Regions from separate parts of the Ensifer sp. 38_S197 genome, predicted to be linked through region 3. Evidence: riboswitches for the same ligand, from Rfam matches in the RefSeq annotation. Region 3 holds a riboswitch; each other region holds the start of a gene.
What was found. Region 3 has a riboswitch for thiamine pyrophosphate ahead of thiO (glycine oxidase ThiO). Riboswitches for the same ligand answer to the same signal wherever they lie in the genome.
Positions count from the first base shown of each region.

Region 1: another riboswitch for thiamine pyrophosphate. It lies ahead of thiD (bifunctional hydroxymethylpyrimidine kinase/phosphomethylpyrimidine kinase); the one in region 3 lies ahead of thiO (glycine oxidase ThiO).
Region 2: another riboswitch for thiamine pyrophosphate. It lies ahead of thiC (phosphomethylpyrimidine synthase ThiC); the one in region 3 lies ahead of thiO (glycine oxidase ThiO).
Region 4: another riboswitch for thiamine pyrophosphate. It lies ahead of thiB (thiamine ABC transporter substrate binding subunit); the one in region 3 lies ahead of thiO (glycine oxidase ThiO).

Region 1 is NZ_JBXOVZ010000001.1:188,653-196,485, reverse strand. It holds gene AC1Z3V_RS00715 (glycosyltransferase family 2 protein) at 1-282, opposite strand, end outside; gene AC1Z3V_RS00710 (glycosyltransferase family 4 protein) at 326-1,495, opposite strand; TPP riboswitch at 2,337-2,439, shown strand; gene thiD (bifunctional hydroxymethylpyrimidine kinase/phosphomethylpyrimidine kinase) at 2,693-3,502, shown strand; gene AC1Z3V_RS00700 (glycosyltransferase family 4 protein) at 3,659-4,960, opposite strand; gene AC1Z3V_RS00695 (hypothetical protein) at 4,957-7,176, opposite strand; gene AC1Z3V_RS00690 (hypothetical protein) at 7,185-7,833, opposite strand, start outside.
Region 2 is NZ_JBXOVZ010000001.1:926,538-934,370, reverse strand. It holds gene AC1Z3V_RS04220 (M20 aminoacylase family protein) at 1-951, shown strand, start outside; gene AC1Z3V_RS04215 (allantoate amidohydrolase) at 980-2,218, shown strand; gene AC1Z3V_RS04210 (hypothetical protein) at 2,381-2,995, opposite strand; gene AC1Z3V_RS04205 (hypothetical protein) at 3,177-3,356, shown strand; gene thiC (phosphomethylpyrimidine synthase ThiC) at 3,588-5,405, opposite strand; TPP riboswitch at 5,496-5,624, opposite strand; gene AC1Z3V_RS04195 (sigma-54-dependent transcriptional regulator) at 5,721-7,085, opposite strand; gene AC1Z3V_RS04190 (sensor histidine kinase) at 7,089-7,833, opposite strand, start outside.
Region 3 is NZ_JBXOVZ010000001.1:1,056,567-1,064,399, reverse strand. It holds gene AC1Z3V_RS04830 (AAA family ATPase) at 1-783, opposite strand, end outside; gene AC1Z3V_RS04825 (amidohydrolase family protein) at 910-2,655, shown strand; gene AC1Z3V_RS04820 (thiamine phosphate synthase) at 2,690-3,295, opposite strand; gene AC1Z3V_RS04815 (thiazole synthase) at 3,292-4,065, opposite strand; gene thiS (sulfur carrier protein ThiS) at 4,069-4,266, opposite strand; gene thiO (glycine oxidase ThiO) at 4,263-5,234, opposite strand; TPP riboswitch at 5,392-5,512, opposite strand; gene bioB (biotin synthase BioB) at 5,940-6,953, shown strand; gene AC1Z3V_RS04795 (8-amino-7-oxononanoate synthase) at 6,950-7,833, shown strand, end outside.
Region 4 is NZ_JBXOVZ010000002.1:688,579-696,411, forward strand. It holds gene AC1Z3V_RS16585 (argininosuccinate synthase) at 1-67, shown strand, start outside; gene AC1Z3V_RS16590 (multidrug effflux MFS transporter) at 124-1,362, opposite strand; gene AC1Z3V_RS16595 (MarR family winged helix-turn-helix transcriptional regulator) at 1,359-1,862, opposite strand; gene AC1Z3V_RS16600 (ABC-F family ATP-binding cassette domain-containing protein) at 2,044-3,873, opposite strand; gene AC1Z3V_RS16605 (thiamine diphosphokinase) at 3,877-4,527, opposite strand; gene AC1Z3V_RS16610 (GNAT family N-acetyltransferase) at 4,612-5,097, opposite strand; TPP riboswitch at 5,244-5,361, shown strand; gene thiB (thiamine ABC transporter substrate binding subunit) at 5,413-6,441, shown strand; gene thiP (thiamine/thiamine pyrophosphate ABC transporter permease ThiP) at 6,449-7,833, shown strand, end outside.

The DNA of each region.
Region 1 (7,833 bases), 870 kb from region 3:
GAAAAGTAGGTAATCCCCCTTGGCGTGACGTGCCGCCGTGTTGCGTGCGGCCCCTAGATACTTGTTTGGTTCTCGTAGAATTTTTATCGGGAATCGGAAATTAGTTCGCTCGATGATATTGAGTTCTTCATGAGACTCTTTTGTTTGGCTGCCATCGTCAACTATAATGATTTCGATGTTATCGTAGCTTTGCGCCTCAAGCTGCTGGAGTGCCAGTCGAAGAAATTTGGGCCGTTCGTAGTGCGTGATGCAAACACTGACCAAGGGGTCCGAAAACTCCACTTTAGCGATTTCTCCAGCCGGTAGCTGCAGCGACGCATGTATTTCAGTCCATGCTTCTTTGATCCGACGTGGGACGAGAGTTCGACTCTATTCGGTCGATCCCCAAAAGTGCTGCACGCTGAATTGCGTCGGCGAGTGCCTTAGGTTCGGCTTCCGGTAGGCAGGCTTCCCGGCTATCGGGCGCTATGAGTTCCGCTATACCGCCTACATTGGTTGCGATGAAGGGTGTGCCTATCGTGAAGCATTCTCCTACAACACAGGGGCTGTTTTCAACCAAGGAGGGCATCACGCAGAGCGCATTCGTGGCCTTCTGAATGAATCGGATCGCGTCTTGTTGATGTAGGTCATTAACGAAATCAATTTCCCCGCCGTAGCCCTGTAGCTTTCTAAGGGCGGCAGAACCGGAGAACTCCTGGTTAAGGCGATCAAAACGCCCAAGGAAAACCAAATTCGGTTGAAAACTCTTGGGGAACGCCGCCACTGCCCTAAGGAAGAGTTCAAAGCCTTTTCGACGCTCATGTCTTCCAAAGAAGATCAGGGTATCTATGCTGCCAGAGGCTACGGGTGCACAACTTAAGGGGCGGTCGCCGTTGAACCCCTCACTAAACCATTGGGGTAGCAACCAATTGCACACCTTTGATTTTGGGAGTCGAATTCCTGAAGCGGCATACCAATCGAGTAGATACTCGCTTGGGCTGATCACTAAGTCCGAATTTTCGATCTGGCTCTTCTCGATCGCTTCTGTTTCGAACTCTTCAAGGCGAGGAAGGTTCTTATTGTGCCTCCGAACCCACTCAGAACTACCATGCAAATGGGTCACGATGACACTCGAGATGAGGCCTTGGCGACGCGCCATTGCCGTATAGAAGCCTGAACCGAGCCAGTCGTTGAAATGCACAACGTGATAGTTCTGCGATTTGACATACCGATAGACGCAATATGATTTCGATATTGCGTCAACAGGCTGTGATACGACGTCGTCTGCGTCAACGAGATCTCGAAGAAAACGAATTGTAAAGTCGCTGTGGTTTCTCAGCAGTTCTCGCTGTGTTGCTTGATTGCAGTCCAGATCAGTAATTAAAATATCGACGTGGTAGCCTAGCGACTGCAGATGTAAGCTTTGACCCAGCGCGCATGCGCCGATCCCACCAGATCTGTTCAAGCCAGCAAGCTCTTCGGTGACTATCAAAATCTCGCCAAGCCGCGATGACATTCTTGGTTTCCTTTACTAACGTCGGCAATTCAAATTAGCGTCCATAGATCAACTATGATTGAAATCGGTATCCCGCTATATTGAAATGCAACTTTGATGCTCCACGACTCTAGTAGTTTTGGAATACTGGCTGGCTCGTGGCTCGCAATAGGCGTTACCTGCTTTGTTCGCAGGTGTTGATGGGGCTGGGGGATCTCTTCCGTACAGCCGGCAGCTCGAGCAGGAGCCCGTATTCCTTGGATCGCATATCGTGCCTTAGTTGGCATTGCCTCGACGGCAAACGTTGTTGCGGCCGATCAGCACGCAACGCGAACTGATCACTTTAGAGGGCTGCAGGTACATTCTTCTCTACGATTTGTCCACAACGCGTTGCGCAACGCGTCCCTGGCAAGTTCCAGCGACCACGCGGACGATATTGTCCGGAATGGGGATATTAGGCTCTCGTACGAATCGCCAAGGTCTGGAGCGCGCGGGAGAATGGTCGCAAACATGTCAAGTCGCGAAAAATAGCTTCAGGATGAACGCCTTCTGGGCGTCCGAAAACTGCGATGCCTTCATCGTCTTCCGTCCCTTTCCCAGCCAGGAATAGACACCGGAAAACTCTAGCCAAAACTGGTTCAGTTTGAAGGTTCAGATCAGCGCTTGCATTGCTGGGCAAGAAAAGTAAAAGTCTGAATGTCTGTGAAGTCGAACGCTCAGATAGAAGGCCCTTTGCGCTCTCAAGGCAATAGGGGCCTTTTTCATTGCGGAGCACCTTGATTCGCCCATCTTCCTCATCGAGCCGATGTGTCCCGCCCTGAACTCTGGCAGTTGACATCCCGCCTCGTGCCCCCCAGTAATCACGCATGCCGAGGGGCGCACCTGACGGTGCTGAGATGGCGGTGAGCCAGACCCTTGTACCTGATCCGGATCATACCGGCGTAGGAACGGCGAGGCCTCCTTGGGATATCAGCCGCGCCTCCGTCGTTCATTTGGATCTCCGTCATATGCTTTTGGGAGATCGTTGGTGCCTACACGTAGTTTACCATGGCGCGAGGCACGGTTCCGGAAGCCGAGCCGCCCAATGCGCCTGCTCGATCATTCGGTTCCCTTGTTGATTGCTAGAGGATGCTCGGGAACGGGCCGTTTCTTGGGTGCCTGGATTGTGAGCGCATTCGTCCACATTGAACGCATCTCTGCTCTCCAGAGGAGCCAGGCATGACCGCTATCGCCGTTACTATCGCAGGTTCGGATTCCGGCGGTGGCGCCGGCGTCCAGGCGGATCTGAAGACGTTTTCGGCGCTCGGCGTCTACGGTGCCAGCGTGATTACTGCCATCACGGCGCAAAATACCCGCGGGGTCAGAGCCGTCGAGGATATCTCTCCAGCCGTCGTCACAGCTCAGATGGATGCCGTGTTTTCAGATCTCGCCGCTGGCGCGGTGAAGATCGGCATGGTGTCTCGCCAGGAGACCATTACGGCGATCGCGTCCGGCTTGAAGCGACATGGGCATATGGCAGTCATCGATCCGGTGATGGTCGCTACTTCAGGCGATGTTTTGTTGCGCCCAGATGCGATCGCGACGCTCAAGGAGGAATTGCTGCCGCTAGGGCTGATTTTGACGCCGAATCTGCCCGAAGCGGCGCTGCTGACCGGGCGCGCGATTGCCGAGAACGAGACGGAAATGGCGCGGCAGGCGGAGATGCTGCTGAAGCTTGGTGCGCGTGCAGTGTTGATAAAGGGCGGGCATGCCGAGGGCGACGAAGCCGTCGATATTCTCTTCAACGGGGACACCGCGTTGCGTCTGTCTCGTCCGCGGGTCGAGACGAGGAATGATCATGGCACCGGCTGCACGCTCTCAGCCGCCATCGCCGCTGGTCTTGCCCGTGGGCTGGAGCTTCAAGACGCAGTAGTAGCCGCCAAGACCTATCTGCATGACGCGCTTGTCGCGGGAGTTGCGTTTAAAATCGGGCAAGGGCGGGGGCCGGTTCATCACTTCCATCAGTGGTGGGGAAACGGCGGCGATTAATATCCATCCCGAAACCTTGTGCCGGTCCATTGTTCATGTTCCGCTTTAAAAAGTAAGGTCATTCCATTGTTTAATAAGAGTAATGAAATGATCTGAGGCGGGAAGCTCGTCGTCCGCGGGCTGCAGTTGCTTGAGGGGGCGTGCCCCGGTTTTGGTTCAGGCCACTGCTACGTTGGCGTGAAACGGATGCTCCGCCTTGAGCAGTTTCCGGTAGAGAGCGACATGCTCGCGGCCGCAATCGACATGGCTCATCGGGCGCCTGAGGGTTGCCCGAAGGTTGTCCCAGGATCGCGGCGTGCTCAGTACATCGATCATCCGATCCGCTAGGTCTTGTGCGCTGCCGGCTCGGAAATGATAGCCGTCCAGGCGGTCGCGAACTTTCTCGGCCATGCCGCCGATATCTGAACACAGGATCGGCCGGCCATGGTGCAGCGCCTCCTGGATGACGACCGGGGAGTTCTCCCACCAGACCGAGGGCATCACCACCCAGTCGACCGAGCGCATCAGCCGCGGCATATCCTGGTTTTGATAGGCACCGTAGAAACGAACCCGGCGCCCTGCATCCTCGATCAGTTTCGCGACGCGGTCCTGATAGTCGGTCGGCTGGCGCTCCAGGTTGCCGCCAAAAATCATCAGCGTCGAATCGTCTCCCCAGATCTCCTCCGGCACGCGCGACACGGCGTCGATCAGCACATGCACGCCCTTGAAAGGGGTCATCTGACCGAAATAGGCAAAGCGGTTGCGTCGTGCCGTCGCCGTCGGCAGTTCGCGGGCGGGCGTCTTTTCCCCCATGACGATGCCGTTTTCGATCACAAAGATCTTTTCGGCGGCGATACCCCACTCGACATAGCGATTGGCAAGGAAGGCACTCGGGGCGATGAAGGCGTCGGCAAGGTTCAGCATGCCCCGGACGAATTGCTCGCGGCGGACGAAGCGCGACACAGGGATTTCCGGGAAGCACGTGTGGCAGTTGATCGGCGAGGCGCCATTGCAAAGCTGACCCGAGGGCCGCTTCACCATTTGTCCGTGGTTGTGACAGATCGGCAGGTACTCATGAAAGGTTACGACGATGCGTGCTTTCGGCAGAGCGTCACGCACCGCATAGAGGGCTTCCAACCCAAAGCCCATGACATGGTGGAAGTGGACGATGTCCGGCTTGATGTCTCCCACGAAGCGCAAGAGGTCTCGGCGGATCGCGTCTGTATCGCCATTGGACAGGAAGAAATGATCAAAGTCCTCGGCATGGTAGAGCACCTCGTCCATCGCCAGCCTTAGGCTCATCAGTGCCGACGCGCCGTGGCGCGGCACGGGATTGCCGACGCGGGCAAGGTAGATCGATTCGATGCCCGGCAGGCCGTTCAATGCCTTGTGCAATCCGTGGGAGGCGATCTCGGCGCCACCGAGCGAATGGGTCGGGTGGCCGTGCGAAACGACCAGCACGCGGAGTTTTTCACTCATGCCGAAACCTCGTTGTGGGCCGTTCCTTCTGTTTCCACCGTCTGCATCCAGCGTCCCCGGAACAGGGCCTGATCGACACGCTCCACGTATCTGGCCGTGGCTGGCGAAACAGCGCCTGACGCCTCATCCGATCCGAGCATTTGAAGAGCAGGCAGCCAATAGGATTCGTAGCCCCGGCGGCTCAGCCGCAAGGCGAGATCCAGCCCCTTGAGCGACGCGCCGAGATAGGTCGGCGAAACGCCGGTCTCATCGAGAAGTGCCGTGCGCGGCATGATGCAGCATTCGAGCGAGGCGGTCTGAACCCGCGTCAGCTTCAGGCGGTTCACGGCGCCAACCGGATAACCGGCATAGCGGCTCGACTGAAGATGATCGGCACGCTCGAGCGAGGTGTTGCCGGCCCAGCGGATCGAATGATCTTCATAGGCAAGCGTCGGCGATATAATGCTTCCGCTCGTTGTCTCGTAGTTGGCAACAAGCGTCTGGTACCAACCGGGATTGGCAGGCGTAAGCGAGGCTGAAAGCAGGATGACGGTCTCATTGTCGATTGCCTGCGCCGCGGCCCGAGCCAGGTCACTGGCATCGCCTGAACCTTCGACGGACACCAGCCGCAGCGGCAGGTGATAAAATTCCGCAAGCTGGCGGATACGGGCGGCGCGGCGGCGAAATTGTTCCGATTGCAGCACGAGCACAATCGGCGCCTGCCGCGTGTGCGGTTCGAGCGCCAGAAGACCCAATAACGGGGCAAAATCCTCCTCGGCGTCTCCCACGGCAACAAGGATTGCCGCCCCCACGGCCTCACCGTACCGGCCTATGTCGATGACGGTTTCGATCGTTGGTGCGTTCGCGCGCGCAGCGGTGAGGAACGGGACGATCTGCCGATCGACGATGTCAGGCAAGGCCCAACTGGTCGGGTCGATCGCGTTTAAGAGCCGCAGCGCCGCATGTCTTGCCAAAAGCCGTGTCGGGTGAAGCGGCATATAGGCGCGGCGGGAATCGCGAAGTGTGACCTCGAGGTAAAGGGGTGCCGTCGGGTCGCCGAGGAGGCCATCCGCGAAAGCGATGAAACCATGCGAACGACGATGTCCGGATATGGCGCTCTTGAATTCCGGCCGGTCCGCAAAAGCATCTTCGACGTCCAGCCGTTCGGTGCGCGTCCACCTGCCATCAAGACGCGCCTCGGCGCGCCCGCGGCGCAGCCGAACGCTTTGCACATGATCGTCAGGATCGAGCATCCAGCCCGAGATCAGGAAGGTGCCTTCGTCCCCCTGGTAGAGCGCGTCGACGCCGAACCGGACGGGAAGGGGGAGGCTTGAGATCGTTTCTGTGCCGTCGAAGCCATTGGCCGCGTCGCGCAGGCGCAACAGCACCTGCGGCGCGCTTTGGCTCTGAAGCAGCATCGCGCGAATATGTCCCGGCGTTTCAAGCGGCCCGGCAACGAACTTGCGCTCGTGAACGGCCAGGTAGCGCCAGGCGCTGCGGCCGCGATAGAATATGCCCTGGATGTCGCGGGCTCGCGGCAGGTCGTCCGCCGACAGGAGCCCCAGAAAGCCGACGGCATCTTCCGGTGCATCGTTTCGTGGGAAAACCGCAATGTTGCAATCGACGACAGACGTATTCTCGCCCCTGATGATGGCGCGGCAGACGCCGGCGGCCATGTCATGCGCCCAGCCCTTGAGCGCGATCGCATCGTCGTGGCTTTCGCCGAGAAGCTCGATATAGCCGTCTCTTGCGGTTCCCGCCTTCAGCAGGGTTGTGATTGCGCTAAGCTTCCTCGGATCGAGCGGCGGCTTCATCAACACGTCCACCAGGCGGCCAAGCACATGGACGACCTGCGGGCCGGCAAGCTCCTTCAGCATCGCGGCGACATCTCCGGTCGACACGGTGCGCGGCGCAACGATGTAGCGTTTGCCGCCGCCATCCTTACCGAAACGCAGCGTTGCCGGCGTGCCACTCTCGGGATCGACAGGGATGAGTGCTGCGAAACCGTGTGTGGCGGATGCCTGCGGCGCGGCAAGCCGCCAGCCGATGATGGAGGCGATCGCCTGGATCGTCGTGTCTTCGTCGATCTCCACCGGCACCTGATCTGCCAATGGGCCGCCGGCGCCGATCACGAGCAACAGCGTTTCATCGATCGGGCACGCCACGACCCGTCCGCTGCGCAGGATCCGGGCAAGCGGTGCAGGGGTGGGCGAAAGGGAAAGCTCCGGATTGGGCATGAGGCGCCTCAGGTCCGCAGAAGAAGCGTCAGGATCGCACCTGCGGTAAAGCCCGCAAGCACGAAGAGCAGCAGGAACGCCGGCTTCAAGTCGCCGTTTGAGCGTTGTTCCAGAGCATTGAGGCTCTTTTCCATGCCGGCGACGACGCCATCAAGACGCATCAGGTGCACGTCGAGATCGGTCAATCGCTGGGTGATTTCCGAGCGGAGGCTTGCGATATCTTCGCCGACTGCGGTGAGCCCCGCAGCTTCGCCGTCCTCGCCATCGTCGAGCTTCTGCCGGATGGCCGAGCGCTGAGAGACCTGGAGTTGACGTTGTGCCGCCATCAGCACATCGAGCTTGTCGAGCACCTTGGCGAGCGGAGCGGCGATCAAGGCTTCGGCTGCCTGTTCGTCGGGCTTCGGAACGCGAAGCGGCAGTTCGCCGCCCTTTTCCGTCGAGGCCATGACAATCAGTTCGCCGGCGCGTGCACTTGCCAATTCGGGCAGCGCGATCTCAAAGGCGTGGTTGCCGTCGCCGATCCCGTTTCGCTTGAGGTCGGGCCGGTTGCGGTCGGCGAGCGCCTCGGCAATCACCTTGCCGTCCAGGAGCACGCGAATAGCAAGCCTCTTCTCGGGCGTCTCGGGATCGAAGGCCCAGCCGAAAACGCGGCCTTGA
Region 2 (7,833 bases), 130 kb from region 3:
GACATGGATGCGCTCCGCATTGCGGAGCAGGGAGAGCGATCCTATCGCTCGACCCGGCCGGGCACCATGCACGCCTGCGGCCATGATGGCCACACGGCGATGCTGCTGGGCGCTGCCAAGATGCTCGCCGAAGACGGCGGCTTCGACGGAAGCGTGTGCTTCGTCTTCCAGCCGGCGGAGGAGTGGGGCAAAGGCGCGCTCGCCATGCTGAACGACGGCCTGATGGAGCGCTTCCCCTTCGACGAGATCTACGGCCTGCACAACATGCCGGGGCTGCCGGTCGGCCGCTTCGAAACCCGCGTGGGCGCGATCATGTCGGCAGAGGACAATTTCGAGATCGTGCTCAGAGGCGTCGGCGGACATGCGGCGCGGCCGCATTGGGGCAACGAGACGCTTGTTGCCGCCTGCGCCACCGTCGTCAATCTGCAGACGATCGTCTCGCGCCGCTTGTCGCCGACGGATATCGGCGTCGTTTCGGTGACCGAGCTTTTGACCGACGGCACGCGTAATGCCTTGCCGGGACTTGCCCGCATCCTCGGCGATGCCCGCAGCTTCCGGCCGGAGGTCAGCGCGAAGATCGAGGCGGAGATGCGCGTGATCGCCAAGGGCACGGCGGACGCCTATGGCTGCGAAGTCGAGGTCAACTACACACGCGAGTTCGTGCCGCTCATCAACGATCCGGTGCTGACCGGCCATGCCTTTGCCGCGGCGGAATCAGTGTTCGGCCCCGAGAACGTCGCAACGGCCGCCGAGCCGATGACCGGTTCGGAAGATTTCGCGCGGTTTCTCGAGCATGTGCAGGGCTGCTTCGTCTTCATCGGTAACGGTCAGGCGTCGGCGCCGCTGCACAATCCGCGTTACGACTTCAATGACGATGCCCTGATCTTCGGCGCGCGTTACCACGCCGAGATCGTCCGCCAGCGACTGGCGCCGGCCGACACTAGGCCCTGATCAGAAACCGCATGAAAGCAGGACAAAGATGCCATTGCATTCCATCAACGCCGCGCGCCTGATCGGGCGCATCCGCGAGCTTGGCGAAATCGGCCGCGATCCTCAGGGGCAATTGACGCGACTGGCCGGGTCCGACAACGACAGAGCGGGGCGCGACCGTCTCGTCGCCTGGATAAGGGCGGCCGGGCTCGACGTCGTGATCGACCGGATCGGCAACATCTTCGGTGTCTGGCGAGACGCGAGCAGTGCCGACGCAGAACCGCTCATGCTTGGCTCGCATATCGACACAGTCATCAATGCCGGCATCTATGACGGCTGCTACGGCGTGATTGCCGCGCTGGAAGTGATAGAGACGTTGAAGGAGCGTGGCGTGACGCCGGCCCGGCCGATCGTCGTTGCCGCCTTCACGAATGAGGAGGGCGTGCGTTTTGCACCCGACATGCTCGGCTCGCTCGTCTATGCCGGCGGCCTCTCCCTCGAGACGGCGCTTGCGATCATCGGCACGGATGGCACGGTGCTCGGCGAAGAACTGGCGCGGATCGGCTATGCCGGCACTCTCGAGCCGGGGTTTCTCGAGCCTCATGCCTATGTCGAACTCCATATCGAGCAGGGACCGGTGCTGGAGCGTGAAGGGACGGCGATCGGTGCGGTCGAAAACCTGCAGGGCATCTCCTGGCAACGCGTCACCATCGATGGCGTCGCCAACCATGCCGGCACGACGCCGATGGCGATGCGCTGCGACGCCGGGCTTGCCGCCGCCCGCGTTGGCCTGTTCCTGCGCGAGCACATCGCCCGCTCGAACGCGCCGAGCGTGGCCACAATCGGCACCATGCGTTTCGAGCCCGATGCCATCAACGTGATCCCCTCGCGTGCGGTCTTCACCGTCGATCTGCGCGATCCGGACGAGGATCGGCTGCAGGCGCTGGAGACGGTGCTTGCAGATTTCCTTGTCCGCATCGGCGAGGAAGAGGGTGTCGAGATCTCGGTCGAGCGCCTGGCACGCTTCCAGCCGGTCGCGTTCGATCAGGGCATCGTCGCGGCCATCGAGGCCTCGGCGCATGCGCGCGGGCTGAAAAGCCGGCGGATGACCTCCGGCGCTGGTCACGATGCCCAGATGATCGCCCGCATCGCGCCGACGGCGATGATCTTCGTTCCGAGCCGCGACGGCATCAGCCACAATCCGCGCGAACACACGGAGCCTGATGAGCTCGTCGCCGGCGCCAATGTGTTGCTCGATGTGGTCGAGCGGATGGTGGGTAGTCGCTAGAGGGGTAGGGGCATTGCGCGTCCGTTGATTAAACGGGATCGATATCGCGCCTCCCTCTGCTCCGTCATGCTCGGGCTTGGCTCGAACATCCAGACATAGGCGCTCCTTTGTCCGCGATGACCAGCGCACGTCATCCTTCGGCGCGACGAAGCAGACGCCTCTTCAAGGCAATGTTTTCGTGTGAACGGCGCTTCTGCGGGATCCTGCATCGCTCTTCTGCCGGGTGGATGACTCTGGCCCGCTCCCCTCGGCAGGCTCTTCCGGTGTCCGGCGGAAAAGGTTGAGGAAACTGCTGCCGCCGTGCCAGACGCTGCCGGTCGGTCCGTAATCTCGGGAGTCGCGCGAAGGGGATGAGGGACGCTCGCTATCCAAACCGACGGCGCCGCCTCCGCCGCCTGCGCCGGTCCCGCCGGGCTCGCCGTTTGTGCCGCCACCGTCGCCGGTGCCCGCATCGCCGCCGCCCTCTGCGCCGTTGCTTTGGACGCTTCCGCCACCAGGGCCCCTGAATGTGGCGCTTCCGCGTCCACCGCTGCCTGCGAGACGTCGATCGCCAGAGATGCTTGCACCGCTCTCGCCGTTTTCGCCACCTTGGTCGCTGCCGCCCGCGCCATTTTCACCGTTGCCGCCGCCGACATCGGCGTCGTCCGCATGGGCGGCGGGAATCCAGGAAAAGCCCGCGGCAAAACTCCCGCTGTCGTCGAGGCGCGGCAAATCTCCAGCGAGTGCCAGAAAGCCGCCTATCGACAGGGCCGTCAGTCTCAGCAGGCTTGTCCTCAAGTCTTTCTCCTTATGTAACCGGCGTCGTCTTGCAAGACCTTCTGTGCGGCAGAGGACGGCGGCTGAGCGCGAATGAAGGTTCGCCGGCGGCGACTTTTGCGCGAGCCCTACATATCGTTCAACCGATGAGGGGACAAGCTATTCCACGAGCGGCGCGGTGGAACGCCGGAAGGAACGCCCATTGACGGACCAGACTTTCTCGCTGCTGGTCTTGGTCGGCGCAGCCGGTGGCGATGGACTGGCGGACACTGATGCGATGCAGGTCGCCGGCCCTGTCGATCCGCGCTTGTTCGCCATCCTCGACCAAGCCGCTTCGCGAGAGGAAATCGCGGTCGGCGAAGATCTGGGGACGCTTCGCTGATTTTGGCTCTCGAACTCGGCTGCGGCCAGCTCTGCCGCGAAAACGAACTGGCGCAGCCCGGCCAGTCCGGCCTCGTCACTGGAGACCGGGCGATACCTAATTGACCTCGATCGGCGCCGGGCGACGGCTGGGCGCCGAGGTGGAAGGAAGGCGCCGGCTCGAAATAGACGAGAGCATTTGCCTTGCCGTCGGAAGGGAATGCAATGGCGCTCCCTCCCGACGCGTTTCGTTTTACCCTTCGGCTTCGACTTCGCCGACTGGCATATAGAGGTCGCCGCCTTCGCGATACTTCGCGGCCATCGCCTCCAGCCCTTCCTTCTGCGCTTCGGCGCGGATGTCGTGCGAGATCCGCATCGAGCAGAACTTCGGGCCGCACATGGAGCAGAAATGCGCCACCTTGTGCGCTTCCTTCGGCAGCGTCTCGTCGTGGAAGTTGCGGGCTGTCTCCGGGTCGAGCGACAGGTTGAACTGATCCTCCCAGCGGAACTCGAAGCGGGCGCGTGACAGCGCGTCGTCGCGCACCTGCGCGGCGGGATGGCCCTTGGCGAGATCGGCGGCGTGGGCGGCGATCTTGTAGGTGATGACGCCCACCTTGACGTCATTGCGGTCCGGCAGGCCCAGATGCTCCTTCGGCGTGACGTAGCAGAGCATCGCAGTGCCGAACCAGCCGATCATCGCGGCGCCGATGCCGGAGGTGATGTGGTCGTAGCCGGGAGCGATATCCGTCGTCAGCGGTCCGAGCGTGTAGAACGGCGCCTCGCCGCAGACGGCGAGCTGCTTGTCCATGTTTTCCTTGATCTTGTGCATCGGCACGTGACCGGGGCCTTCGATCATCACCTGACAATCCTTGGCCCAGGCGATCTTCGTGAGCTCGCCGAGCGTCTCCAGTTCGGCGAATTGCGCCGCGTCGTTGGCATCAGCGATCGAGCCGGGGCGCAAGCCATCACCGAGCGAGAAGGAGACGTCATAGGCGCGGCAGATATCGCAGATCTCCTCGAAATGCTCGTAGAGGAAGCTTTCCTTGTGATGATGCAGACACCACTTGGCCATGATCGAGCCGCCGCGCGAGACGATCCCGGTGACACGGTCGACGGTGAGCGGGATGTAATGCAGCCGCACCCCGGCATGGATGGTGAAATAGTCGACGCCCTGTTCGGCCTGCTCGATCAGCGTGTCGCGATAGACTTCCCATGTGAGGTCCTCGGCAATGCCGTTGACCTTTTCCAGCGCCTGGTAGAGTGGCACGGTGCCGATCGGAACCGGCGAGTTGCGGATGATCCATTCGCGGATGTTGTGGATGTTGCGGCCGGTCGAAAGGTCCATGACCGTGTCGGCGCCCCAGCGGGTCGCCCAGACCATCTTTTCGACCTCTTCGGCCATCGACGAGGTGACGGCGGAGTTGCCGATATTGGCGTTGATCTTCACCAGAAAATTCCGACCAATGATCATCGGCTCGGATTCCGGATGGTTGATGTTGGCGGGCAGGATCGCTCGGCCGCTGGCGATTTCCTGGCGCACGAATTCCGGCGTGACATGATCGGGGATATGGGCGCCGAAGCTCTCGCCATCGCGAACTTTCGCGCGCGCATCGCGGCCGAGGTTTTCGCGGATCGCCACGAACTCCATTTCCGGCGTGATGATGCCGGCGCGGGCATAGGCAAGCTGGGTTACCGCCTTGCCGGCCACTGCCTTAAGCGGCGCATGCTGGAACGGGAAGGTCGGCGTCAGCCGGTCGCCGCTGGCAAAGCCGTTGTCCTCCGGCCGGACAGTGCGCCCCTCGTAGGTTTCCACATCGCCGCGGGCGACGATCCAATTGCGGCGGAGCCGCGGCAACCCCTCCTCGATGCGGATTTCGGCATCGTCTGCGGTATAGGCGCCGGAGGAATCATAGACCGTGACCGGCGGTTCGCCCGAGGTCGGGTGCAGCGCGATCTCACGCATCGGCACGCGGATATCCGGATGCAGGATGCCGGCCTTGTGGACTTTTCGGGATGCCGGAAGCGGACCTTGGGTGACCGAGAGAGGGGTGGGCTTTGTGGCAATATTCATGACGAGGCTCCAAGTTTGCGATTGGAGACCCAGTTCTGATGCCGGAAGGATGAAAGACGCGCCGCCAGGTGCTGAATGCACGGAATCCTGGCTTCGATATCTGCACCGTCCCTACGCCAGTATGAACTGGATCAGGTTCAACGGGTCACTGCGCCACAGCCGGCGAGCCGGCCATCCAGCAGAATCTCAGCCCCTTGCGGGACCCCCCTGGTGAATGCCTAGAAGATAGCCATCGAACGGCACGGGTCGTCAAGCGCGAAATCGCTCGTTGCTCAATATGCACGTTAAACGGGTATTCCGGATGTAGACTCGACGCTAGTGGTCAGGTTTTTCCGGAACGCCGCGCTCCGCATAATCGGCGCGGTTGATGCCGTGGCGCTGGAGCTTGTCGTAAAAGGTCTTGCGCGGAATGCCGAGCGCTTCGATGGTCGCCTTGACGTCGCCGCGCTGGGCTCGGAGCGCCTCCTTCAGGATCTCCGCCTCGTAGCGTTCGAGCCGCTCCGGCAGCGCGAAACCGGACTGTTCGGTCGAGACAACGGGTTGCCCCAACGGGCCTTCGACGCCAAGCGCGACGCGTTCGGCAAAATGCGAAAGTTCGCGCACATTGCCAGGCCAGTTGTGCGTCATCAGGTGCTGCTGCACGGTCGGTGAGATGACGGGCACGTCACGCTTGAAGCGCTCGACTGCCCGGGTCAGGAAATGCGAGAAGAGCAGCGGGATGTCGTCACGGCGTTCGCGCAGCGGCGGGATCGACAACGTCACGACGTTCAATCGAAAGTAGAGATCTTCGCGAAAGTCACCGCGCTGCGCCGGGTCGCCGAGATCGATTTTTGCGGCGGCGATGACGCGGATATCGACGGGACGGACCTGATTGGTGCCGAGTGGCGTAATCTCGCGGGCTTCAAGAACACGCAGCATCTTGACCTGAGTTGCCGGCGGCATTGCCTCGATCTCGTCGAGGAACAGCGTGCCGCCGCTGGCGTGTTCGATGCGACCGACGCGCTTCTTCAAGGCGCCGGTGAAGGCGCCCGGCTCGTGGCCGAAGAGTTCGCTTTCGATCACCGTTTCCGGCAACGCGCCGCAGTTCAGCGCGACGAAGTTGCCGTTGCGGCGCCGGCTCCAATTGTGGAGCAGGGTGGCGACCACCTCCTTGCCGCTGCCGGTTTCGCCGGCGACGAGGACGTCGACATCCGTGTCGGCGATGTGCCGGATCGTCTGCCGCAGCCGCTCCATGACCGGTGTTTGGCCGATCAGCGGCAGGCTGTCGCCGGCCGTCTCCGCCGCCCGTTTCAACGCGCGGTTCTCCATGACGAGCCGGCGCTTTTCGAGGGCGCGCCGCACGCTCTGCACCAGCCGATCGGCGGCAAAGGGCTTGGGAATGAAGTCATAGACGCCATCCTGCAATGCCTGCACCGCCATCGGGATATCGCCGTGGCCGGTTACCAGAATCACCGGCAGGTCGGCATCGAAGGCGGCGATGCGGCGATGAAACGCCAGGCCATCGATGCCCGGCATGCGGATATCGCTGACGACGATGCCGTCGAAATCGGCATCGAGCGTCTCCAGCGCTTCAGCGGCACTTGCAAGCGAGGTGACGGCAAGGCCGGCAAGCTCCAGCGTCTGCTTCATCGCCTTGCGCAGATCGTTGTCGTCGTCGATGAGGTAAACGGACGGCTGCATCGCTCAGGCCCTTTTCAGGCGGACCGTGAAGACGGTGCCCCTGTCGCTGGTTTCGACTGATATCTCGCCGCCATAGTCGGCGACGATCTCCTTGGAGATGGCAAGACCGAGGCCGAGTCCTTCGTCCTTGGAGGTGTTGAATGGCGTGAACAAATCTTCGTGGATATGCTGCGGGATACCCGGGCCATTGTCGGCAACGACAAGCGAAACGCTGCCGGAAGGGCCGTCCTCGCAACGCACGCGGATTTCGGCGTCGGTCCGATTGCCGAGCGCTTCGAGCGCGTTCTGCAGGAGATTGATCAGGACCTGTTCAAGACGGATACGGTTGCCGAACACGCTGAGGCCGTTTTCCGGCAGGTCGACGACGATCGCATCCATGCGGCCGGCAAAGCGGCTGCGAAGGAGCATCAGCGCGCCTTCGACCACATCGCGCATCGGTGTCGGCTCGGCGACGAAGCGGCCCTTGCGGGCAAAGCTCCGGAGTTCGTCGGTGATGGTGCCGACCCGTTCGGTAAGGTCTGCGATGCTGGCGAGGTTCTCCACTGCCGTTTCCTGCTGGCCGCGTTCGAGGAAGGTGCGGGCGTTGTCGGCATAGGCGCGGATGGTGGCGACCGGTTGGTTGATCTCGTGGGCGACGCCGGCGGCCACCTGGCCGAGGATCGCCAGCCGGTTCGCCTGGACCAGCTCTTGCTGAACCGCCTGGAGTTTCTCGCCGGTGCGCCTGTGGTCGGCGATCTCCGTTTCCAGA
Region 3 (7,833 bases):
CACGGTCCTGAGGTCCGCGAGCCATTGCGAAAGCGGTGAGAGCAGGCGGCTGCGCAACGAAAGGGGGAGATAGGCCTCGAGCCGCTCGGATGTGGCGCCCGGCTGGGTACGGGGCGCTTCCTTCGTGGTCGAGCAGGGTTCGATGCTATCGAGGCGCGCTGTCCCTTCGCGGTTCAGCCCGCCCTTGGCCCGCTTGCCGATCAACTGCCACACGGCATCGGAAACGAGAATCTCGCCGGCGTCGCTCAATTGGCCGCCATGATCGGCCTGGGCCAGGCAGTCGCCTCCGACGATCAGCCAACGCTGGTCCGCGCGGGGGAGCAGATGCAACAGGGTGATGGCGCCGGCGCCGACGGCGATGCGCAACTGAAGGGCATCTTCGAGATTGCCCGGCCCGCCGATTTGCTCGCGGATCCGTTCGGCGCAATAACAGCTGCGCCAGGCCGTCAGTTCGAGATCTTCGGCAGACGACGCCCGCCAGCCGGCAATCAGGCTGTCGCCGGCGAAACTCAAGACCGTACCGCCATGCTCCTCGATATGGCTGATGAGCTCGCCCATGAAGGCGTTCAGAAGCAGGCTGACGCGTTCGGCGCCGGCAGCGCGGTCACTTTCGGACCATTTGGCGGTCAGGCGCGTAAAGCCGGAAATGTCGGCGAAAAGCAGCGAGCCGAGGAAGTCTTCGCGTGCCGGGGCAGCCGATTCCGTCGCTGCCGGGGAGGACCATTGGACCAGGGCTCCGGACAGGTAACGTTGGAACTCATATTTGCCGGCGCCACCAACCACGCAAAATTCTCCCCAAGATTTTAGAGTAACACGCCTCCTGTCTGACTGAAAGACGACTCACGCTGATCTTCGATCTTCCAGTAACGGCAAGTAAATACCTGTTTCGCGAGGTGGCAGGACGGAGTAATGTTTGCCCGATTGTTCGAGGGGGTCTCGCAACAGGAGGGGACGATGGGGGTCGACTGGGCTGGTCCGGTTGCCGCCGTGGCGCGCCGCGATTTCTTGCGGCTGGTTTCGGCGGGCGTTTTTGCAAATGTGCTTTCCGGATGCCGGCATCTGCCTTCGCCCGGCGCCTGCAGTCTCAGTCATCCGATCATCGACGTTCATTGCCATTTCTTCAACGCGGCCGATGTGCCGGTGGACGGTCTGGTTCGCTACGTGGCGTTGCGGGAGAAGATGCCGGAGAAAAGGCTCTCTTCAAACGCGCAGGAGGCGAAGGGGCTGGAAAATGCCTTGGTGGTCTTTCTCGTTACCGCCCTTGGCGACGTCGCGCCCAAAGCCAAGCATGAACTTGCCGTTCTAAAAAAAAGGGAGCGGCGTCTTTCAGACACCGAGCTCGCACGGCGCAGGGATGAGCAATTGCGCGTCGCGATAAAGGATCTTGTCGCGCGCGCCAACGAGCAACGCTCGACATTCTCGAGGCGCAACTTTGGTGAATCCCCTGATTATGACGGTCTGTTGCGCCAGCTTGGCGGCACGCCCAATCTGCCACAGACATTCCAGAGGCGTTTGGACCAGCGGAGCTCCGGCGGCGGCATGAGTGACGAGGAGGTCGATACCCTTGCCAACAACGCAAAGGCGCACGACCAGATCGGAACCTATCTTTCCTTTGTCCGGCTGATGCAGGACTACCGCGAAAATCTGGCGGAAGCCTATGTCAAGATCTTCGCGTCCAAATGCCGGCTTTCGCTGATCACGCCGAGCATTCTGGACTTCGACAAGTCGCTTCACGGGACATCATCGCCGCAGCGCGACCAGATCGACGTCATGGACGAGGTCCAGCAGATCGTCACCAGGAAGCACGGCATCCGCATGCACAGCTTCGTCGGCTTCGATCCGCACCGGGAAGCGCAAGGGCCGGGTTCATCGCTTGCGAATGTCCAGTATGCGATCATGGAAAAAGGCTTCATCGGCGTTAAGGTCTACCCGCCGATGGGTTTCAAGGCTTGGGGCAACGCGGATCCGGCGATCGATGCGGCGCTGAAGCGCCTTTACGTCTGGTGCCGCGACAACGACGTGCCGATCATGGCGCATGCGGAAAACAGCATCGGCGCCGGCTGTGGCTATGGCAATCTGGCAAGCCCTGCCTATTGGAAGAAGCTGCTCGATACGAACCAATACGACAAGCTGCGGATCAACCTGGCGCATTTCGGTGCCTTTGACGAAATCCTGCGCCCCGGGGCACCGACGGGCGTCATGGTCTCTTGTCCCCAGGACAAGTTTTCCGGGCCGCCGAGCTGGGAGGAGATCATCGGCAGAACGATCGACCACGAGCGCCGCCCGAACCTCTTTGCGGATTTAAGCTATCTCAGTGAGCTGGTCAGCAGCGACGACAAAACTCTTCACGCCGAGATCCGTCAATTGCTGGACAAATGGCTGGCCGCCTACGATCCCGACGCCCGCCATCTGATGTTCGGGACCGACTGGTCGATGATGGCGCTCGAGAAGGATTACAACGCCTATGTTTCGCGGATCGCCGAGCAGCTGACGCTCGCCAGCGTCAGCGACGAGCATCAGCAGAACATCCTCTGGAGGAACGCTTCCCGCTTTCTCGGTCTCGATCGGCCAGGCAAAACGCGCGACCGGCTTATGGCCTATTGCCGCAAGCGCGGCCTCGATAGCGCCTGGCTCGCGGAACTGGCGTTCGCCTGAGATGAGGTCGTAGCACCTGCCACGTCACGGAGACTCATCGCCAGCGCGCCGTGCGTGCAATCCATTCGCGCGTCCGCCCTTCGGGATCAGCATTCAGCGTGATGTCGGTGACGACCGCGGCACTGTCGGCGCCATGCTCGAAGACGCCGGCAATCCGGTCGGTATTGAGCCCACCGATCGCAATGAGCGGCAGCGGCGTGACGCGCTCCCGCCAGGCGGAGAGGCGTGGCAGCCCTTGCGGATCCCATTTCATCTGCTTGAGGATCGTCGGATAGATCGGCCCGAGCGCGACGTAGTCGGGCCTGGCGGCGAGGGCCGTCTCCAGCTCGGCCTCGTCATGGGTGCTGAGGCCGAATTTTAGGCCTGCGGCGCGGATCGCAGCGAGATCGGCGCCGGCGAGATCCTCCTGTCCGAGATGGACGAAATCGCAGCCCTCTTCGATCGCGAGGCGCCAGTAGTCGTTGACGACGAGCTGGCAACCGTGGCGGTCACAGATCGCCTTGGCCGCGCGGATCTCGTCGCGAAGCTCTGCATCCGGACGATCCTTGACGCGAAGTTGCACCAGCTTGACACCGAGCGGCACCAGCCGCTCGATCCATGCCGCGCTGTCGACGATGAGGTAGAAGGGATCGAGCTTCACGCGAACACCGCCTTTCCGATGACGGGCGTGGAGGGGACGGCAAAATCGCGCGGTTCGAGCATGCCTGCCTCGAAGGCATCGCGTCCGGCATCGATCGCCCGGGCGAAAGCGGAAGCCATGAGGGCCGGCTTTGCCGCCCCGGCGACGGCAGTATTGAGCAGCACCGCATCGAAGCCGAGCTCCATCACCGCCGTTGCGTGCGACGGGCGGCCAATGCCGGCATCGACGATCAGCGGCATATCCGGAAAATGGGCCCGCATGGCTCTCAAGGCGGAGATGTTCTGCGGTCCCTTGGCGCTGCCGATCGGCGCACACCAGGGCATCAGCACCCTGCATCCGGCTTCCACAAGGCGCTCGCCGACCACCAGGTCGTCGGTCGTATAGGGGAAGACCTCGAAGCCTTCGGCCGAGAGGATGCGTGCCGCCTCGACCAGCCCGAAGACATCCGGCTGCAGCGTATCCTGATGGCCGATGACTTCGAGCTTGATCCAGTTCGTGCCGAACACCTCGCGGGCCATCCTGGCGGTCAGCACCGCCTCCGACACCGAGTGGCAGCCGGCGGTGTTCGGCAGCACGCGCACGCCGAGCGCGCGGATCAGTTCGAAGAAGGCGCCGCCTTGTTTCCCGCCGGCGGTTTCTCGACGAAGCGAGACCGTGACGACCTCGGTTGCCGACGAACGAACCGTGTCTTCGAGGGAGGCAGGCGAAGGGTAGCGGGCGGTGCCCAGAAGCAGGCGGGAATGCAGTTCCTGTCCGTAAAGCGTCAGCATGTCTCAGCCTCCTTTCATCGGCGAGAGAATTTCGATCCGGTCGCGATCGTTGAGGGAATGGGCCGAACGGTCGGCCCGGTGCACCAGCTCGCCATTGACGGCGGTAGCAAGCCAATCCCCTTCGAAGTCGAGTGTCGCCAGAAGCTCGGCAAGGGTCGTGACTGCGAGGTCGTGATCCTCGCCGTTGACAATCAATTTCATGCGGCGTCTCCCTTCAGGTTCCAGGCAAGCGCAAGGTCCGCCGCTTCCTCGGCCAAAGCCGGCGAAAGCAGGAAGCCGTGGCGGTAGAGCCCGTTGAGCGCGATGGTATTTCCGGCGCGGTTGATGCGCGGCAGGTTGTCTGCAAAGGCCGGTCGGACGCCTGTGCCGGTTTCCAGAAGGCGCGCCTCGCCGAAGGCAGGGTGCAGCGCATAGGCGGCATTCAGCAACTCCATCAGGGAGCGGGCGGTGATCGGACCGCTGTCATCGGTTTCGATCATGGTGGCCCCGCACATGAAGAGGCCGTTGCCGCGCGGCACGATGTAGAGTGGGATGCGCGGGTGGATGAGACGAACCGGCCGCGACAATTCCACTTCATCGCTCTGCAGGTAGAGCATCTCGCCACGCACCCCACGCAGTCCGGCAGTGCTGTTGATTCTTGCCGCGCCTCGGCAGTCGGCGATTAGATCGTAGCCGCCGTCGCTATCGGTCTCACCGATGAGGGCGACACCGCGTTCGACGAGCTTTTGCCTCAGCAGACAAAGCGCTCGGCGCGGGTTAAGATGCGCCTCGCTCGGAAAGAACAGCGCCTCCCGGAAGCGCCCGGCAAGTGCCGGCTCCAGCACTGCGAGCGCCTCGGCATCGAGCCACTCGAAGCCGGAGGTGCGCGAAGCGAAGCGTTTGAGTTCGCCGGCGTCGCGTGGCGGGGCGACGACAAGGGTGCCGTTGCGCGATACCTCTCCGGGAAGCACCCGATCCCACCAATCGATGGCGGCGATGCCGCGTGTCAACACCGGTTCCTCGGCGCTCTCGCGCTCGCACCAGGGCGCAAGCATACCGCCGGCAAACCAGGACGCGGCCCCGGAGAAGTCTGGCTGCCGCTCCTCAACCGTCACTTCGACGCCTCGGGCGGTCAATTCATGGGCGAAGGCCAGCCCGACGACGCCGGCGCCTTTGATGAGGGCGCGCATGGTCAATGCGCCCAGTCGCGGCCAGCGGGACGTGTTGTGGGAAAAGTCGCGGTGAAGATACGCATTGCCGAGGCTCCATGGTTGGAGACCCAGTTCGAACCGGAAGGGAAGGAAGGACGCCTTGCCAAAGTCTGTCCGCGCGAACGCGATGATTGCGGCAGCGATGTCTGCACCGTCCCTACGCCAGTATGAACTGGATCAGGTTCAACGGGTCACTGCGCCGCGCAAACCGCCTAGCAGAATCTCAGCCCCTTGCCGGGACACCCCTGGTGAATGTTTCAAGACTGACGGGCTGGACCAGTTTTTGTCAAGAGCCGCCGTCGCGCACATCGCGTGTGGCCGTTCGGATTGGGTTCGGACCAAAAATTATCTATAAAATTGAGATGACCGCACATTTCGGTGTTGCCGATTCACTGCTGATAGTGGACGGATAGCGGGTATCGAATGCCTGACAGAGGCATGGATAGCGGACCTTCACTTTTATCGTCCTGCCTTCTGCCGGGAGCGCTGTGGTTCTAAATCGTGGAAATTATTTGAGTTCTCTCCCACACGACGTCGAGCTCGGCTTTTGTCTATTCGCTCTATGGTTGCACTTTTGTCGAGTCTCTCCTTTTGAATGGTTGCCCGGGGTCACTTCGAAAGAAATTATAGATAATATTAGATTCTATCTATTATGCCTTGCTGCGAATAGGGAAATGAACGCGCATGCTGGATGCAAACAGTACGATCGAGCCGACTTCGGTTGCCGCCAAGCCCGCCGAAACCGCGTGGGAATTGGCCAAAGCACAAGAAATCTATCATTCGCCCTTCAACGATCTGCTGTTTCGAGCGCATTCCGTTCACCGCGTCCATTTCGATCCGAACGCGATCCAGATGAGCAGACTGCTCTCGATCAAGACCGGCGGCTGCGCTGAGGACTGCGGCTATTGCAGCCAGTCGGCGCACTACCCGACCGGACTCAAGGCATCGAAACTCATGGAGGTCGAACGGGTCCTTGCCGAGGCACGGAAGGCAAAAGCGGGCGGTGCGACCCGCTACTGCATGGGTGCCGCCTGGCGCAGCCCCAAGGAGCGCGACATGGAGGCGATTGTCGCCATGATTAGCGGCGTGCGGGCGCTGGGCATGGAGACCTGCATGACGCTCGGCATGTTGACGCCGCAACAATCCGAAAGGCTCGCAGACGCCGGGCTCGATTACTACAACCACAATGTCGATACGTCGGAGCGTTTCTACGGCGAGATCATCACCACCCGCAGCTTTGCCGACCGGTTGGAAACGCTTGCCAATGTCCGCGACGCCGGCATCAAGGTCTGCGCCGGTGGCATCCTCGGCATGGGCGAAACCGTTGAAGACCGGGTATCGATGCTGGTGACGCTCGCCAATCTGCCTGTGCCGCCCGAAAGCGTGCCGATCAATATGCTGATCCCGATCCCGGGCTCGAAGCTCGCCGACGCGGCACCGGTGGATCCGATCGACTTCGTCCGTACGATCGCGCTTGCGCGCATCCTGATGCCCAAGTCCCACGTCCGCCTCTCGGCCGGCCGCACCGACATGAGCGACGAGATGCAGGCGCTCTGTTTCTTCGCCGGCGCCAATTCGATTTTCGTCGGCGAGACGCTGCTGACCGCCGACAACCCGGGCGAGGACCATGATGCGGGCCTCTTCCGCCGCCTCGGGTTGGAGCCGATGGCGCTTGCCGCAAAGCAGGACGCCGAATGACCGCGAGCCTCATTACTCGCCACGAGAAGACGCTACACGGCCTCGAACGCAAGGGGCGCCGCCGCGGACTTGTCGCCGGGGGCGGCATCGACTTCACCTCCAACGACTATCTGGCGCTTGCCGGGTCACCGCGGTTGAAGGCCGCGATTGCCGCTGCGATCGAGCGCGGCGTGCCGGTCGGGTCCGGCGGTTCGCGGCTCCTGCGCGGCAACCATGCGGAACACGCGGCGCTGGAGGCGCAGGCAGCCGCCTTCTTTGGCGCGGAGAGGGCACTCTTCTTTGGCAGCGGCTATGCGGCCAATGCCGCCTTGTTTTCGACGCTCCCGCAGCGCGACGACATCATCGTCCACGACGCCTTGATCCATGCGAGTGCCCATGAGGGTATCGCCGCAAGCAGGGCCGGCGCGGTCGCGGTCAAGCACAACGACGTCGACGCCTTCGCCGATGCGATCGGCACATGGCGCAAGCGCGGCGGCACGGGGCATCCCTGGATCGCCGTCGAAAGCCTCTATTCGATGGACGGCGACCGGGCGCCGCTTGCGGATCTTGCGGCACTTGCCGCGCGGCATGATGGATTTCTGGTCGTCGACGAAGCGCATGCGACCGGGGTTTTTGGACCGGACGGCCGCGGTTTGGCCGCAGAATTGGAAGGCCGACAAAATCTCGTCGTGCTCCACACCTGCGGCAAGGCGCTCGGCGTCTCCGGTGCGCTGATCAGCGCAAATGCGGTCCTGTGCGACTATCTCGTCAACCGTGCCCGCAACTTCATCTATTCGACGGCGCCTTCGCCGCTGATTGCCGCCGCCGTCCGGGAGGCTCTCGTGACGCTCGTAGATGAGCCTCGGCGTCGAGCAGCGTTCGATGATCTCCGGACCTTCGC
Region 4 (7,833 bases), on a different contig from region 3:
GGACGCTGCCGGCTTCATCAAGCTCAACGCGCTGCGCCTGCGCACGCTGGCCGCGCGCAACCGCTAAGACGAGCTCCGAAAAAACAGGCCTCCGCGACCCGTTCGCGGAGGTTTTTTGTTGCCTTATTCCGCCGCCTCCGGCAGCGGCTCCTCGCGGTCGGCAGTCGCGGCCAGCGGCTGCAACCGAACCGTCCGGCGATACCAGACATAGCTGAGGATACAGACAAGGCCGAAGCTAGGGATGATCGTGCCGAGCGCCAGCACTGGCGCGCCGACCGCGGCGGCGATCGCCCCACCGAGCAACCCCGACCCCATCTGCACGAACCCCATGACAGCCGATGCCGTGCCGGCGATATCGGGAAAGGGCGCCATCGCCGCCGTCATCATATAGGGCATCACGAAGGCGATGCCGAAAGCGTAGAGACCGATCGGCAGCATGACCGACAGGAAGCTCGGCAAAAGCACATGCATGCTATAGGCAAGCGCGAGACTGGCGAGACCGATGAAGACGAGGCCCGCCGGTACCAGCGCCTGCGGCGTGAAGCGCCGCATCAGCAGCCGGACCACCACGGTCCCCGAAAAGAACAGGCCCGACTGCATCAACATGCCGACACCGAATTCGGTCGGCGTCAGACCCACCTCGTTGATGAGCACGAAGGGCAGCATCGTCGCCCAGGCATAGAGCGCGCCGACGGCACCGCCGATGACCAGCGTCGAGGAGACGAAACGGCTGTCGCTCACCAATCGACGATAGGCCGCAAGGATCGGCTTCAGGTGTCCCTTGGCCGGATCAGGCGCCACGGTCTCGGCCATGAAGAACTGTACGGTGAGGCAGGCCATCGCGGCAAAGCCGACCATCAGGAAGAAGATCGACCGCCAGCCGAACAGCCCGAGCGCCAGGCCGCCGAGCGTCGGCGAAACTGCAGGTCCAAGTGCCAGCATCATGCCGATCATGTTCATGATGCGCGCGGCTTCGGTTCCCGTGAACTGGTCGCGCACGATCGCGCGGGCCACCGTCATGCCGACGGACGCGCCGATGCCCTGCACCAGACGCCCGGCGAGGAGCACCGCAACCGAAGGCGCGAAGGCGGCCATCAGACTGCCGATGAGATAGATCGCCATGAAGATCAGCGTCGCGCGGCGTCGGCCGATGACGTCGGAGAGCGTGCCGGAAACGAGCTGGGCAAAGGCGAACCCCGCGAAATAGAGCGACAGCGTCATCTTGATCGCCGCCTCGCTGGAAGAGAAGGCGCGCACCAGCTCCGGCATGGCAGGGGTGTAAAGCGCCATGGAGACCGGGCCGAGCGCCACCAGGAAGGCGCCGATGATGCTCGTGCGCCGTTCGCTCATGCGACGCGTCATCGCGGGGCTCCCGGCTGTTCCTCGGACTTCTCGCCAGCCTCCTTGCCGGCAAGGCACGGGTCAAGCTCACGTAAATTGTCGCGCAGGATGCGCAGGTTGGCGCAAAGAACCTCGCGGGTCGCCTCGTCGAGCCCGGCCGTATAGGCGTTCATCATCTCTCGCAACCCCGCCATCAGGTCGGTGAGCAGCGGGCCTGCCTTGTCGGTGATGACGACGTTCTTGGCGCGACGGTCCGCCGGATCCGGCACGCGGGCGACGAGCCCCATCGTCTCCAGCCTGTCGAGATAGGCCGAAAGCGTCATCGGCTCGATCCCCATGCGGGTCGCGATCTCCGCCTGCTTGATGCCCTCGGTAAGCACGACCTGGATCAGCGTGCGCGCCTCGCCTGGGGTGATGCCCAGATCCATGGCGTTGACCTTGCGATCGAAAGCCCCGCGCAACAGGCGCGAGACGTCGGTCAAAAGCATTCCAATGGTTTCGGATTCGAGTTTGAAGGGCATCAGCATCGTTCACATATGATATAATAAGTTTTACTTATCATATCTGACGACGCCGTTCAACGCGCCACCGCGTGTTTCCCTGAAACCGAGCCGATTCAGGGATAAAAACATGCAGAACTTCAAAGCGTTACAGCGACCCTTGCGCGCCTGATATGGCGCGCAACACTGTAATGGATGTCGCCTAGCCTTCGAGCTCCTCGCGCAGCATTTCAAGCTCCAGCCATTCCTCCTCCATGCGGGCCAGATCCGCACGAAGCTTCTCCAATTCCTGCGCGAGCTTCGCAAAAGCATTTGGATCTTTTGTGAAAAGGTTGGGGTCGGCCATCCTTTCCTCGCGCTTGGCGGCCTCTGCCTCCGCCTTGGCGATCTCCTTCGGCAGGTTTTCGAGCGCGAATTTCTGCTTGTAGGAAAGCTTGCCCTTGGCGGCCTTTGGCGCTTCGGCGGCGGGTGCAGCCGTTTCGTTGGCCTTGGCCTTTTCCGCCCTTTCGGCTCTGCGCTTCTCCTCGATTGCGCCCTTACGCTGCGCCATCATGTCGGAATAGCCGCCGGCATATTCGATCCAGCGGCCGTCCGGCTCCTCGGGGTTTGCCGGCGCGATCGTCGAGGTCACGGTGCGGTCGAGGAAATCACGGTCGTGGCTGACGAGGATCACCGTTCCGGCAAAGCCGGCGACGATTTCCTGCAAGAGGTCGAGCGTCTCGATGTCGAGGTCGTTGGTCGGCTCGTCAAGGATCAGGAGGTTCGTCGCCCGCGCCAGGATACGCGCCAGCATCAGCCTTGCCCGCTCGCCGCCGGAGAGTTCGCGGATCGGGGTGCGCGCTTGCTCCGGCTGGAACAGGAAATCCTTCATGTAACCGGTGACGTGGCGCTGCTCGCCATTGACCAGCAGGTTCTCGCCGCGGCCGTCCGTCAGGTAGTGCGCCAGCGTGTCGTCCAGATTGAGATCTTCGCGCTTCTGGTCGAGCGTCGCCATCTCGAGATTGGTGCCGAGCTTGACCGTGCCGCTGTCCGGTTCGATCTGCCCGGTCAGAATCTTCAGAAGCGTCGTCTTGCCGGCACCGTTGGGGCCGACGAGACCGATGCGGTCGCCGCGGTGCACGCGGATCGAGAAGGGCGCAACGATGGTGCGCTCACCATAGGCCTTGCTGATCTTCTCGGCCTCGATCACCAGCTTGCCGGACTCCTTGGCATCGGCAAGCGTCGCCTGCACCGTCCCCTGCGGTCCCTTGTGGCCACGATAGGCCGCCCGCATCGTCTGCAGCTCACCGAGACGGCGCATGTTGCGCTTGCGCCGTGCGGTCACGCCATAGCGCAGCCAGTGTTCCTCGCGTTCGATCGCCTTGCCGAGCTTATGCTGCTCCAGTTCTTCCGCCTCCAGCACCTCGTCGCGCCAGGCCTCGAAGTGGGCAAAGCCGCGGTCGAGCCGGCGCGACTGGCCACGATCGAGCCAGACGGTCGCGGTCGACACCTTCTCCAGGAAGCGCCGGTCGTGCGAGATCAAAACCAGCGCCGAGCGGCTGCGGGTAAGCTCGTCTTCCAGCCATTCGATCGTCGGCAGATCGAGATGGTTGGTCGGCTCGTCAAGCAGCAGGATATCCGGCTCCGGCGCCATGACGCGGGCGAGCGCCGCCCGGCGCGCCTCGCCGCCGGAGAGCCGCTTCGGGTCTTCTTCACCGGTCAGTCCCAGATGCTGCAGCAGATAGGCGACGCGATAGGGGTCGTCGCCCGGGCCGAGCCCCGCTTCGGCATAGGCCTGCACCGTGTCGTAGCCGTCGAAATCCGGCGCCTGGTGCAGATAGCGGATGGTCGCCGAGGGATGGCGGAACACTTCGCCCGACTGCGCTTCCGCAAGACCCGCGGCAATCTTCATCAGCGTCGACTTGCCCGAGCCGTTGCGCCCAACCAGGCAGATCCGGTCGCCCGGCTCCACTTGCAGATTGGCGCCGGCCAGAAGCGGCGTGCCGCCGAAGGTGAGGAAGATGTCGTCGAGTTTCAGAATGGGGGGCGCCAAGGCTCAGGCTCCGGTAAGATCATAGGGGCGGACAAGCACGATGGCGCGGCCGCTCTTGAGGCTGAAGCGAAGGGGACCCTCCGCAACATTGGAAACGGTTCGGGACGAGCCGAACGGCAGGGTGAAATCGTCGAGCGGGTAACGCGCATTGACGATCGAAAGACCGGTGAGCTCGGTCAACCCAAGGACCGAAAAGAGGCAACCCTTCGGCAGGTCGAGCTCCAGCGTGCCGGCAAGCAGCGGATAGGCCTCTTCCTCGCCGGAGGTCATCAGCACCGAAAGCCCGCGCTCGGCAAGGCCGACCGCCTGCAACAGGTGCAGGAAGGCATGGTCGCTGCGGGTGCCGCCAAGCGCACCGGCAAAGATCAAGCTGTCGGCACCACGCGACAGGGCAGCCTCGACGGCGATCTCGCCATCCGTGGCCGCCTTTGCCGCCGGATAGGACTCGCGCGGAACGGAGGCGAATTCGGAAAGCAGGGTATCTTCTGTCGAATCGAAATCACCGACCCAGACATCCGGAACGACGCCGAGCAGACGCGCGTGCCGCATGCCGCCGTCAGCGGCGACGAAGCGGCTTCCGCCGAGCTGGCGTGTCAGCCGGTCGGTGCTTGTCAGCGCACCGCCAAGCAGAATGGTGAAGGTCGATCGAGCCATGGCAAAGCCCATAGCGCAAAGGACCGCGGAAGGAAAACGAAGAAAGCGAGAAGACGCGCGGATCTCAAGATTTTGCGAGGATCGTCAATGGCCTTCCGGCACCGGATCGGAAGAGAGCATGCCGGCATAGACGCCGGGCGTCGAATCCGGAATCTCGATCGCGCCGGCCACCCGCTCATAGAACTTCGCCGGACCGACCCCGCCGATGACCGCATAACCGTAGCCAGCCTCGCGCATCGCCGTCAGGCTTTCGATCAGCAGCGCCTCGCCGATGCCCTGCCCGCGCATGCCTTCGTCGACACCGGTCGGGCCGAAAAAACCGAGCGCCGTCACGTCGTAGCAGGCGAAACCGACGATGTTCTCTTCATGCACCGCGATATGAATGCGCGTCGGGGTCGAGGAAAAGGCCGCTTCCGCCTCGCCCGCCCAGCCGGCGCCGAAAGTCCTCTCGATCCAGGAGACGACCAGGCGGCGCTCGGGCGCCATGGCGCGGCGAATGCGGATGCCCGGGCCAAGCTTCGACTGGGGCTGCGCCGGCAAGGCATATAGTCGAACGAGCATATCTGGCATGGCATTTCCTCCTCGCGGCTCCCTGCAGTTTTTGTCTTAGCGCAGCGTCCGGCTTACGCAAGCGCGGACGCCATGCCCTGAGCAGGCATCAACTCGACTTGCACCAAACACGCTTGCCATGGAACCAACGTGGCGGTAAATCTCTTGCCGCTCTAACGGGGTGCCTTCCGACCGCATGACGGCCGAAGGCTGAGAGGCGTGAAACGCCAACCCGCGGAACCTGATCCGGCTCATACCGGCGGAGGGATTAGACGCGATCGGATCGATACGCCCTTTTCCCATGCAACAACGAACTTTGGGAGAGAGGTGCTCGCCATGCCCAATTCATTGCAATTCAAATTGTTTAGCCGGCTAGCTCTGACTGCGGCCGCAAGCCTGGTTTTCGTCGGTGCCGCTGCCGCTGCCGACAGGACCCTGACGGTCTATACCTATGAGAGCTTCATCACCGAATGGGGCCCGGGCGCCAAGGTCGCCGAAGCCTTCGAAAAGACCTGCGAATGCAAGGTCAACTATGTCGGCGTCGCCGACGGCGTCGAACTCTTGACCCGCCTGAAGCTTGAAGGCGGCGCTTCGAAAGCCGACATCGTGCTCGGCCTCGACACCAATCTCGTCGCCGAAGCCAAGGCGACCGGTTTCTTCGCGCCGCACGGCATCGATGCCAAGGACCTGAAGGTACCGGGCGGCTTCTCCGACGACACCTTCCTGCCCTACGACTACGGCCACTTCGCCGTCGTCTACGACACCCAGACCTTGAAGACGCCGCCGAAGAGTCTCAAGGAGCTTGTCGAGGGCGACGCATCGCAGAAGATCGTCATCGAGGATCCGCGTACCTCGACGCCAGGCCTCGGTCTGCTGCTCTGGGTCAAGGCCGTCTATGGCGATGAGGCCGGCGCTGCCTGGGCAAAGCTCAAGGATCGCGTCCTGACGGTCACCCCGGGCTGGTCGGAAGCCTATGGCCTGTTCACCAAGGGCGAAGCGCCGATGGTGCTCTCCTATACCACCTCGCCCGCCTACCACATGGTCGCGGAAAACACCGACCGCTACCAGGCCGCAGCCTTCTCCGAGGGGCACTACATCCAGATCGAAGTCGCCGGCATGACCAAGAATGCCAAGGAGCCGGAACTGGCAAAACAGTTCCTGAGCTTCATGACCGGGCCGGAGTTCCAGTCGATCATCCCGACGACCAACTGGATGATGCCGGTTGGCGTCACCAGCGCGCCGCTGCCGGATGCCTTCAACAAGCTGGTCACTCCGGAAAAGACCTTCCTGCTGCCGTCGGAAGAAGTCGCGAAGAACCGTAAGGCGTGGATCGACGAGTGGCTTGCCGCGATGAGCAAGAACTGAGGCTGGATTGTTCGCGCCTCGCGAAAATCGCATGACGGTTGCCGCCGGGGCCTTTTGCCTCGGCGCCTTCCTGCTCTTCGTCGGCCTGGCGATCGCCGCCTTGCTCGCTGAGACCGGCGGCGCGGGCGAAGGCACCCTGTTCGACGCCTATATCTGGCGCGTCACCCGCTTCACGCTGCTGCAGGCAAGCCTTTCCACGCTGCTCTCCGTGCTCTTCGCCATACCGGTGGCACGGGCGCTGGCGCGGCGGCCGCAGTTTTTCGGCCGCATCTGGCTCTTGCGGCTGATGGCGCTGCCGCTCGGCCTGCCCGTTCTCGTCGGGGCGCTTGGGCTGATCGAGGTCTGGGGACGCCAGGGTTTCCTCAATGCGGGCCTGCGCTGGCTTGGCCTTGAGCAGCCGGTCAGCATCTACGGCCTGTTCGGCATCCTGCTCGCCCATGTCTTCTTCAACATGCCGCTTGCGGCGCGCCTGTTCCTGGCCGGGCTCGAGCGCGTTCCCGCCGAATACTGGCGCAGCGCCGCCAATCTCGGCATGCCGTCCCATGCGCTCTTCCGCTTCATCGAATGGCCTGTGCTTCGCGGCCTGCTGCCGGGTGCGGCCGGCCTCGTGTTCATGCTCTGCGCCACCAGCTTCACGCTCGTGCTGACGCTTGGCGGCGGGCCCGCGGCCAGCACGATCGAGGTCGCGATCTACCAGGCGCTGCGCTTCGATTTCGATCCGCCGCGCGCCATCGCGCTGTCCGGCCTGCAGATCGCCATGACCGGCGTCCTGCTTTTCATTCTCAGACATCTGGCAACGAAGCCTGAGGAGGGTATGACCGGCGGCCGCACGGTTCGCCGCTTCGATGGCACAGCGCCAATGGCGCACCTCAATGACGGCGCCTGGATCGTCCTGGCATTGCTCTTCCTCATCGCTCCCCTGGTTGCGATGGTCGTTTCCGGGCTGCAGGCCGATATCCTCAAGCTCGCCCGGGATCCGAACGTGCACCGGGCACTGATGACGAGTGCTGAGATCGCGCTTGCCTCGGCATTCGCCTCGGTTGCCATGGCAGCCGTCATGATCCGCGCCGCAGCGACAATGACCGCTCCCCGTCATGCGGGAAGGCTGGCATACGGCTTTGCCGGCATGATCGGCGCCAGCACCTCGCTCATCCTGCTGGTGCCGCCGGTCGTGCTCGGCGCAGGCTGGTTCCTGCTCCTCCGCCCCTTCGGTGATGTCGCGCGCTTTGCGCCGGTCATCGTCGTGGCGATCAATGCCCTGATGGCGCTCCCCTTCGTCCACCGTATCCTGGCACCGGCCATGGCGACGCACGCGGCGCGCTCTGAACGGCTGGTGGCGAGCCTTGGCATCCGCGGCTTTCATCGCCTGCGATGGATCGACCTTCCCGCCCT